DNA from 2 places in the Clostridium saccharobutylicum DSM 13864 genome. Region 2 is predicted to be linked to the other one. Evidence: a T-box and tRNA genes for the amino acid it is inferred to sense, from the RefSeq annotation. Region 2 holds a T-box; the other holds one or more tRNA genes.

Region 1 (5,439 bases), 1.9 Mb from region 2:
AATACAAAGGCTAAAGTTGAAGCTCCTATGAAACTATTAGATGAAATAAGAGCATATAATGGAACCTTAGATTATGAAGGTCTGCATAAACTCGTTTCAGATTTAAACAATCGAATTAATAGTACATGCCATACATCAACTGGCAAAATACCTATATTACATTTAGAAAAAGAAAAAGATTTCTTATCTGAACTGCCTAAAGAGCAGATAAGAAATCACTACAAAATAATCACCACAAGTGTTAAAGTAAATCGTCAAAGCATGATTTCATATAAATCAAACCAATATTCTGTACCACCAGAATATATAGGCCAAAAACTAAAACTTCAAGTTTATGATGATCAACTACATGTGTATTATAACACAAATTTAGTTACTATTCATAAAATACAAAATCAGAAATTAAATTATCAAGCTGAACATTATGCTGAAATTAGTGCTTTAACATTTAATAAAAATTCATATGAAATGATAGAAATAGCTAGAAATAATTTAAAAATGATAGGAGAAGTATACCAAAATGAATAGTACATATACACAACTTATAAATAATTTAGAATATTTGAAAATGAAGCAAATGATTACTCATTTGGACGAAGTTATTGATTTTACAACAAAAAATAATCTATCTTTTGTTGATGCTCTTATTAAACTTACAGCTCATGAAATTGACTGTAAAGAAGCAAATATGATTAAATCTATGGTTAAGGTTGGAGCTTTTCCACATCAAAAAGAAATTAAAGATTTTGACTTTAATTTTCAACCTGGAATTAATAAAGATCAAATATTAGATTTTTTAACACTGCGTTTTTTAGAATCAAAAGAAAACATTGTATTTTTAGGTTCTAGTGGTGTTGGTAAAACACATCTTGCGACTTCTATAGGAATCGCGGCTGCGAAGCGACGTTACAGTACTTATTTCATTAAGTGCAATGATTTATTACAACAACTAAAGCGAGCAAATCTAGAAAATAGATTAGATGCTAGACTTAAGCACTTTAGTAAATATAAGCTTCTTATTATTGATGTATTAGGTTATTTACCTATAGATAAAGAAGATTCAAAATTATTCTTCCAATTAATCGACATGAGATATGAAAAGAAAAGTACCATCTTAACTACCAACATAAATTTTAATTCTTGGGATGATATTTTTTATGATGCTGTTATAGCTAGTGCTATTTTAGATAGAGTTTTACATCACGCTCATGTCGTTACAATTAATGGCAAGTCTTATAGACTGAAAGATCATTTTAAGCAAGAAGAAGATTAAAAAACTACATTCTTAAATGATCAAAAAGTTACATTTCTAGCTTGACATTTATATACTCATAAGCATGTGCTTTGAACTTGGGTCAAACCACAATACGTATGTACACTCAAATGATAGTAGAAAGCGTAATGCAGTTAATACACTATAATCTACACTTTAAGTAGCACGGTTAAATCGCCATGCTACTTTTTCTTTACGTCTTCTTTATCAAAACTGTTCCATTAGAGTGGTGCGTGCTTTATGATACATAGATTCAAATCCCGTCGGCACTTTATTAATTGTATATTTTTCCAAATTTCAAATCCAAAATCTAAAATATTTAGAAAGAAACTGTAAATATAAAAATACACATTATATAAAGTGAATTGAATAATCTACATTGATATATATTAACATTCTTATTTCTTATTTATGTTCACCAAGTAAACACTATTTTTACAACCTTCTCTTATAATTTTTCAATCCCATATTGCAGGTAAGCCATGCTACTAATCTGCTAGTAATCTGCTAGTAATATGCCCTATAAAATTAATGTTTCTTGCGGTTATTTGCTGTTGGTTACGGAAATAGAAATATAAGCTAAAAAGCCTAGAATCAAGCACTCATGCCGATTCTAGGTTCTACTAAGTTGGTGCAGGTAACGGGACTTGAACCCGTACGTTATATAACACACGCCCCTCAAACGTGCCTGTCTGCCAGTTCCAGCACACCTGCATAACCATTCCAACAAATTAATCATAATTCATTTTCATTTAAAATTCAAGTAGATTTATACATTTCTTAAAACTAAATTTAAATATCAAAAGAATTGTATACACCTAAACAAAATGTACATTCCAAAGACTTCCTATTATATTTAAGATTTTAGATGTATCAAAATAACCTTCATCCTTACCATAAAGATATTTATATACGCTATAATAAGTATTTACTTTATCTACATATTTTTTAGTTTCTCCAAATGGTATATAATCAATGTTTTTTCCATCTCCTGAATATTGTTCATTCTTCAGCCAATTTTGTACATTAGTTGGTCCTGCATTATATGCTGCAATTGTTAAATCTAAGTCCCCATTGAACATCTCTTTTAATCTTTTAAGGTACCAACATCCCATTTTTATATTGTATTCTTCATTATATAAATCATCCTTAGAAAATGAACTATATCCCATTTCCTTAGCTGCCCATTCTCCTGTTTCAGCAGTTATTTGCATAAGTCCTACTGCATTTTTATGCGAATGTGCATCGTCATCAAATTTACTTTCAGTTTTTATTACCGCTAATACGAACATTGGATCTAAACCATATTCTTTGCTATATGTATCCACATATTCTTTATATTTATAAGGGAAAAACTTTTTTTCTATAACATACCTAGAACATGCTACGATTACTAATAAAACTATTAGCATACAAAAAATATTTCTCAGGATTTTCATTTTTTTCTCCTTACTCTAACTTATTAATTTCATAAAATCGATCAAATCATAAACCTGCTTTTGAGTATCAATTAAATCATTGTTATTATCAATGATAATATTAGCAAATTCCTTTTTTTGTTCCATAGACATTTGTGCATTCGTTCTATTAACCACCTCATTTTTGGTTAATTTGTCCCTATCCATTACCCTTTGAATCTGAACTGATTTATCTGCACATACAAGTATTACATAATCCATTTCTTCATGAAAGTTGTTTTCTATTAAAGTAGGTGCATCTAATACTACTATTTTTTCGCCACTATTTTCATAAGATTTCATATCACTTTCTATACTTTTCTTAATATATGGCATGATAATACTTTCATATTTAATTCTTTGTTTAGGGAACCTAAATATGTGATTTCCAAATTCTTTTCTTCTAAATTCCCCTCTCCAATCGAAAAAACCCACTCCAAATTGTGTTCGCACTAATTCTAATATCTCAGTATTGTTTTCAAGAACTTCTTTAGAAATAGTATCAGCATCTATGACTTTAATACCCTCACTTTTTAGAATTTTAGAAACTGTACTTTTACCAGTACCAATTCCCCCCGTCAAACCAAATTTTATCATTTTATATAAACCACCTTTTTAATTACTTATATATAATGAATGATTTATGCTTGAAATATAAATATTATTCAAGCACATTCTAATTACCGTTTTAAACTTTTGAATAATCATTCATTATATAATCTATTTATTTTGCTTCATACCAAGTGCTTCCTGAGTTAACATCAACATCAAGGTCAACTTTTAGTTTGATTGCCTTCTCCATTTCTTCTACCACTAGTTTCTTAACTTCTTCAAACTCATCTTTCTTTGCATTCAAAATAAGTTCATCATGAACTTGAAGTATTAATTCACTTTTTAATTTCTTTTCGTTCAATTTCTTATATACATTAACCATAGCAAGCTTTATTATATCTGCTGCACTTCCCTGAATTGGAGCATTCATAGCTAATCTATCACCTAAAGCTTTTACTATTTTATTTGAAGATTTTATCTCTGGTATAAATCTTCTTCTATTTAATATAGTAAGAACATATCCCTTATCCTTAGCTTCCTCTACTACATTTTCTAAATATCCCTTTATTTTAGGATATCTATCAAAGTATATTGACATATATTCTTCTGCTTCTTTTTTAGAAATTTTCAAATCTTGAGCTAAACTAAACGCACTTATTCCATATACAATTCCAAAGTTTACAGCCTTAGCTCTACTTCTCATAAGTGAAGTAACTTCCTCAACTGGAACCTTAAATACTTCAGAAGCTGTCTTTGTATGTATATCACTATGATGTTTAAATGCATCTATCATATTGGCATCATCAGCGATATGTGCAAGCACTCTTAATTCTATTTGTGAGTAATCACAAGAAACTAGTATATCCCCATCTTCCATTGGTATAAATACCTTTCTTATTTCTTTACCCATTTCATGTCTTACTGGAATGTTTTGAAGATTTGGTTCAGTACTTGATAATCTTCCTGTTGTAGTAACAGTTTGATTAAAATTAGAATGAATGCGTCCATCTTCGTCTATAACATTTTTTAACCCTTCAACATATGTAGAATTAATCTTTGTAATCTGTCTATAATACATTATCTTTGGAATTATTTCATGTTTATCCATTAATTTTTCTAAAACTTCTTGATTGGTTGAATATCCTGTTTTAGTTTTCTTAATTACTGGTAAATCTAATTTTTCAAACAATATTTTACCTAATTGTTTAGGAGAACTTATATTAAACTCTTCTTCAGATAATTTATATATTTCAGCTTGAGTTTCCTCTATCTCCTTTTTAAATTTCACTTTTAATTCATCTAACATACCTTCATTTATGTTAAATCCTATACTTTCCATCGATGAAAGTACATATATTAATGGGTGCTCAACTTCATAATAAAGTTTATCCATATCTTCTTTGTGAAGTCTTTCTTTTAATTCCTTATAAAGAATTGGCAAATACGTTGAAAGCATTCCCTTAAAGCTAATCCCATCTCCACTTGGATTATCACCTATATAATGATTTACTAATTCTAATATTTCATATTGGCTTTTTGAAGAATCAATTAAATAAGATGCAATTGCAGTATCGAAATCAAATCCTTTAATTTCAATATTATTCTTGTTTAAAAATGTAATAAAATTTTTTCCATCATGGATTACCTTTTTAACATTTTCATCTTCCATACATTTCTTCAAAATTTCTAAAGATTCATGCTTGTTTTCAGCATTTATATGTTTAAAATTTATTATATTTCCATGGCTTTCCTCACCAAGAATTAAATATTCAAGTTCCAATGTAGAATATTTAGATGCATTTTCTAATGTATAATCTATATAAATTCTTTCACTTTTATTTAGAAGTAATTCCTTCATTTCTTCAATAGTATCTATATTCTTAATTTCTATATTACATGCCTCTTCAGGCTCATCATTTTTAAATTTAGATAGTATTGATTTCATTTCAAGTTTAACAAGCATTTTTTTAATTTCTTCAATATTTTCTTTTTCACTATTATGAATATCTTCAACGGTTAATTCTATAGGAACCTCTCTCATTATAGTTGCAAGTTTCTTTGAAAATACTGCCTGTTCCATATTATTCTGTAAATTTTCTTTAAGCTTCTTTCCTGGAATATTATCAATATTATTAAGTACTTCTTCTATAGATCCAT
Region 2 (5,439 bases):
TGATTTGGATAGCAATTTCAACTTCATCTTTAACTAGAGCAGAAGGATCGAATTCTGGTAATCTTTCATTAAAGATTGTTGAAGTATTTCCAAGTAAACTCCATTGTTCTTCAGCAAAGTGAGGTGCAAATGGTGCAAGTAATTTTAAGAAATCAGTTATAGTCTCTTTTAAGAAACTTACATTTTTAATATCTTCTTGAAGATATTTATTTAGTGCATTAACGAATTCCATAAGTCTTGCGATTGCAGTATTAAATTGCATTTTGTTTCCATCTTCAGTGACACCTTTTATAGCTGTATGTTTCCAGAAGTTTAACTCTTTTTCAGCCGAGTCAATAGAATCTTTAGTATTCTCATTAGATGAGAATAAGTTTATGCAAGTTTCTAAAGTTCTTTCAATTCTATCTACAAATTTTCCGACAGATTTTATACCATCATCATTCCAAGCTCCACCTTCAGTATAGCCGAATCCAAACATTAAGTACATTCTAAATACATCAGCACCATATTCTTTGATGTAATCGTCTGGAGAAATTGTATTTCCTTTTGATTTACTCATTTTAAGTCCATCTGGTCCTAAGATTAATCCTTGATGAGTTAAGCTTAAGAACGGTTCACCAAAGTTTAAGTATCCCATATCTCTTAAAGCTTTTGTTATAAATCTTGCATATAATAAATGCATACAAGCATGCTCAGGTCCACCAACATATTTATCTACAGGAAGTATCTTGTTGATTTTCTCAGGATCAAATGGTGCATCTTCGTTTTTATTATCTGCATATCTTAAGTAATACCAAGATGAACATACAAATGTATCTAAAGTGTCAGCTTCTCTTTTTGCATGACCTCCACAAATAGGACAAGTTGTATTTATGAATTCTTCAGATTTACTTAATGGTGATTTACCATCTGGAGTGAATTCAACATCGTATGGAAGTTTAACTGGAAGATCCTTTTCTGGGACTGGAACTATTCCACAATCATCACAATATATAACTGGAATTGGAGCACCCCAATATCTTTGTCTTGAAACTAACCAGTCTCTTAATCTGAAGTTTACCTTCATTGAACCTAATTTATCTTTTTCTAATTCTTCAACAATTTTCTTTTTAGCTTCGTCTGTTGTTAATCCATCAAATTTTCCTGAATTAACAAGTACTCCGTATTCACAATAAGGAAGTTCTGGATCACTATTATCTTTATCAGTTATAACTCTTTCAATTGGTAAATTGAATTTAGTTGCAAAGGCAAAGTCTCTTTCATCATGAGCTGGAACTGCCATAACGCAACCAGTACCATATGTAGATAATACATAATCAGAAATCCAAATAGGAACTTCCTTACCATTAATAGGATTTATAGCGTAAGAACCAGTGAAGATTCCTGTTTTTTCTTTTGAAACAGATTGTCTTTCAATTTCAGATTGCTTAGAAGCAGCTTCTTTATATTCTTCAACTGCATCTTTGTATTCTGGTAATGTTAACTCATCAACTAATTTATTTTCAGGAGCTAAAACTACATATGTAACACCGTTTAGTGTATCAACTCTTGTAGTAAATACATTAAAATCTAACTTTGAATCTTTAACTTTAAAAGTAACTTCAGCACCATATGATCTACCAATCCAATGCTTTTGCATAGATTTAGTCTTTTCAGGCCAATCTAATCCATCTAATTTATCAAGTAATTCATCAGCATAATCAGTTATTTTAAAGAACCATTGAGTTAAGTCCTTTTTTACAACTTCAGTACTGCATCTTTCACATACTCCGTCAACAACTTGTTCATTAGCTAAAACAGTGTTACAAGATGGACACCAATTTACAGGAGCTTTTTTTCTATAAGCTAAACCTTTTTCATAAAGTTTTAAAAATAACCATTGAGTCCATTTGTAGTAATCAGGAAGGCAAGTAACAACTTCATTTTCCCAGTTGAACATAGCACCCATTGATTTTAATTGTTTTTCCATTGTTTCAATATTCTTTAAAGTAGAGTCTTGTGGATGTATACCTGTTTTAATAGCATAGTTTTCAGCAGGTAATCCAAAAGCATCAAAACCCATAGGTTGGAAAACATTATATCCTTGCATTCTCTTAAGTCTCGCCCATGAGTCTGTTGGACCATAGTTAAACCAGTGACCAGCATGTAATTGAGCACCTGAAGGATAAGAGAACATTTCAAGAGTATAAAGTTTCTTATCTAAGTTTTCAGGATTAAACTTATAAGTTTCATTTTCTCCCCATATCTTTTGCCATTTTTTATCGATTTTAGTTCCGTAATTTGCCATTATATAGCCTCCTATAATATTAATTTAGGATGAATGATTAAGAATGAATAATTAAGGATAAAATTCAGTAGAATTGGATTTTTAAAAAATATATTAAAAATTTCTATGAAATTTCTTTCCTTAATCCTTCATTATTAATAGTTAACCATTAATCAGTGATTATTTATTGTTAATCATTCATCCAAATAAAAAAGCCCTCGTCTCTTAAATCAAGAGACGAAAGCATAATTTCCGTGGTACCACTCTAATTAGAAGAAAAAATTAAATTGATTCTTCTCACTCAAAATTTTAACGGGTTTCACCGTACTTGTTTTTAGCAAGTAAGCTCCTAGGCAAGTTCATAATTATATAACACTGTTTTTCACCAACCAACAGTTCTCTTTAAGTTATAAGAATTATTACTACTCCTACTCATCGCAATATATACAAATTTAAGCATATTATATATTAAATAATATAAAAAAGTCAAGAAGCTAATTTACAATAATTAGAATAAATTAGAGATAAACAATTTGAGACTTAGACTTGTGATACAACTTAACTAAAGTAAGGAGAATATTTTGCTTGATTGCTATAGAATATTGCTAAGGATTTTTATCAATAAAAGTTGTTTCATTTTTTCATGTTACTATTTTGATTGTATGTTTTTTTGAATGAGTCTTAACTAATAGTACAGATTAGATATACATCGATGATAATGATTATAAAATAGAATCTTTTAGAATAGAGTAGAATGAGGTCTTATATAATATTAAAAGAATTAAAAATATCTTGTACAAAAATTACTTGTATGCAAAATACTTGTTGACAAGATACACGAATATAAATATAATTTAATTACAGGAAGAAAATTACAAAATAACAATTGACTGGATGAATTATTATTATAAAAATTAAATAAAATTCAAGGAGGAAATTTAAATGGAAAATGTAATTTTTAAACATGAGAATGGTATAGCAGAGATAACAATCAATAGACCAAAGTCACTTAACGCATTAAATACTCAAACATTGAAAGAATTAGGGCAAGTAATAAATGAGATATCAGAAAGAAAGGATATCTATACTGTAATAATAACTGGGGCAGGGGAGAAATCTTTTGTAGCAGGTGCAGATATAACTGAAATGAAAGATAAGACTGCAATAGAAGGAAGAGAAATGGCAAAATTAGCTCAGAAAGTATTTTCTAATATTGAAAATATGCCACAAATTGTTATAGCGGCAGTAAACGGTTACGCATTAGGCGGAGGCTGTGAATTATCAATGGCTTGTGACATAAGATTAGCGTCTACAAAAGCTAAATTCGGACAACCTGAAGTCGGATTAGGAATAATTCCAGGATTTGCAGGAACTCAAAGACTTCCAAGATTAGTTGGAAAGGGAAGAGCTAAAGAACTTATTTTTACTACAGATATGATAGATGCAAATGAAGCGTATAGAATTGGTCTTGTTAATAAAATATATGAACCAAATGAATTAATAGATAAGGCAAAAGAAATGGCTAATAAGATAATGAGTAAGGGAACTTATGCGGTTAGTTTAGCAAAATCATCTATAAACAATGGATTAAATATGGATACAGAATCCGCTTATGCTTTTGAAGCAGATTTATTTGGATTATGTTTCTCAACAGAGGATCAAACTGAAGGAATGAGTGCGTTTGTAGGAAAGAGAAAAGCTTCTTTTAAGGGATGTTAAAAATTAAGGCACATGAAAGAAAATAAGCTTGGCAGATAGATTTGTTATTTTTTTGAATGTGTCTAAATAGTGTAAATCAATAATTATTAATCTTGAAGGGATTGGTATATGTGAGGAAAGTAAACGTTTTAACAAGCCGTGAAGCAGCTGAAATGGTAAAAGATGAAGATTTACTAGTAACTGGTGGATTTGTAGGTAGTAGTGCACCAGAAACACTCAGTAGTGCTATAGAGAAACTTTTTCTTGAAACAGGACATCCTAAAAATATAACTTTAGTGCATGCAGCAGGACAAGGCGATGGAAAAGGAAAAGGTGCAGATCACTATGCACATGAAGGAATGACTAAAAGAGTTGTTGCAGGACATTGGAATCTTGCACCAAAGCTCGGGAAAATGGCTATTGAAAATAAAATAGAAGCTTATAATTTACCACAAGGAACAATATCTGAATTATTTAGAGATATTGCTGGAAAAAGAGTTGGAACAATAACTCACGTTGGATTAAATACGTTTGTAGACCCAAGAATAAGTGGAGGAAAACTAAATGAAAAAACAACAGAGGACATTGTTAAGCTCATAAACATAGAGGGAGAAGAAAAATTATTATATAAATCTTTTCCTATAAATGTATGCTTTATAAGAGGTTCTTTTGCTGATGAGTATGGAAATATTTCACTAGAAAGAGAAGTTGCAAGCCTTGAAGATACATCTATAGCTCAAGCTTGTAAAAACAATGGTGGAAAAGTTATAGTGCAGGTTGAAAAAATAGTTGAGTCAGGAACTTTAGATCCTCGGCTAATAAAAATTCCAGGAATATATGTAGATGGAATTGTTGTTTCAAAGCCAGAGGAACATGAACAATCATTTGGATGTGAATTTAATCCAGCTGTTACAGGAGACATCAGAGTTCCTCTAAGTACTATGAAAAAAGCACCATTAAATGAAAGAAAAATAATTGCTAAAAGATGCACTATGGAATTAAAGGCTGATACAATAGTAAATTTAGGTATAGGAATACCAGAAGTTATATCATCAGTTGCCAATGAGGAAGGAATTGGTGAATATATGACTTTAACTGTAGAAGCTGGTCCAATAGGAGGAGTACCACAAGGAGGAACAGCATTTGGAGCCAGTATAAACCCTGAAGCAATTATAGATCAACCATATCAATTTGATTTTTATGATGGTGGAGGAGTAGATATAGCATTTTTAGGATTAGCTCAAGTTGATGAACATGGAAATTTAAATGTAAGTAAGTTTGGTCCACGTATAGCTGGATGTGGAGGATTTATAAACATAACACAAAATGCTAAAAAAGTATTGTTCTGTGGGACATTTACAGCTGGTGGTTTAAAAATAAGTACAGGTGACGGAAAATTAAAGATAGAACAAGAAGGAAGAGCTAAAAAGTTTGTTAAAAATGTAGAGCAAATTACATTTAGTGGAGATTACGCA

What was found. The T-box of region 2 lies ahead of leuS (leucine--tRNA ligase). A T-box ahead of a tRNA ligase gene usually reads a tRNA of that ligase, here a tRNA-Leu.
Region 1: it encodes a tRNA-Leu, which carries the amino acid that the T-box ahead of leuS (leucine--tRNA ligase) is inferred to sense. The anticodon was not compared.

The regions. Positions count from the first base shown of each region.
Region 1 covers NC_022571.1:1,317,205-1,322,643, reverse strand. Annotated here, with positions in the region: partial or broken gene istA (IS21 family transposase) at 1-528, shown strand, start outside; gene istB (IS21-like element helper ATPase IstB) at 521-1,273, shown strand; tRNA gene CLSA_RS05745 (tRNA-Leu) at 1,903-1,987, opposite strand; gene CLSA_RS05740 (lytic transglycosylase domain-containing protein) at 2,092-2,712, opposite strand; gene coaE (dephospho-CoA kinase) at 2,728-3,327, opposite strand; gene polA (DNA polymerase I) at 3,455-5,439, opposite strand, start outside.
Region 2 covers NC_022571.1:4,526,606-4,532,044, reverse strand. Annotated here, with positions in the region: gene leuS (leucine--tRNA ligase) at 1-2,287, opposite strand, end outside; T-box leader at 2,497-2,711, opposite strand; gene CLSA_RS19675 (short-chain-enoyl-CoA hydratase) at 3,209-3,985, shown strand; gene CLSA_RS19670 (acyl CoA:acetate/3-ketoacid CoA transferase) at 4,096-5,439, shown strand, end outside.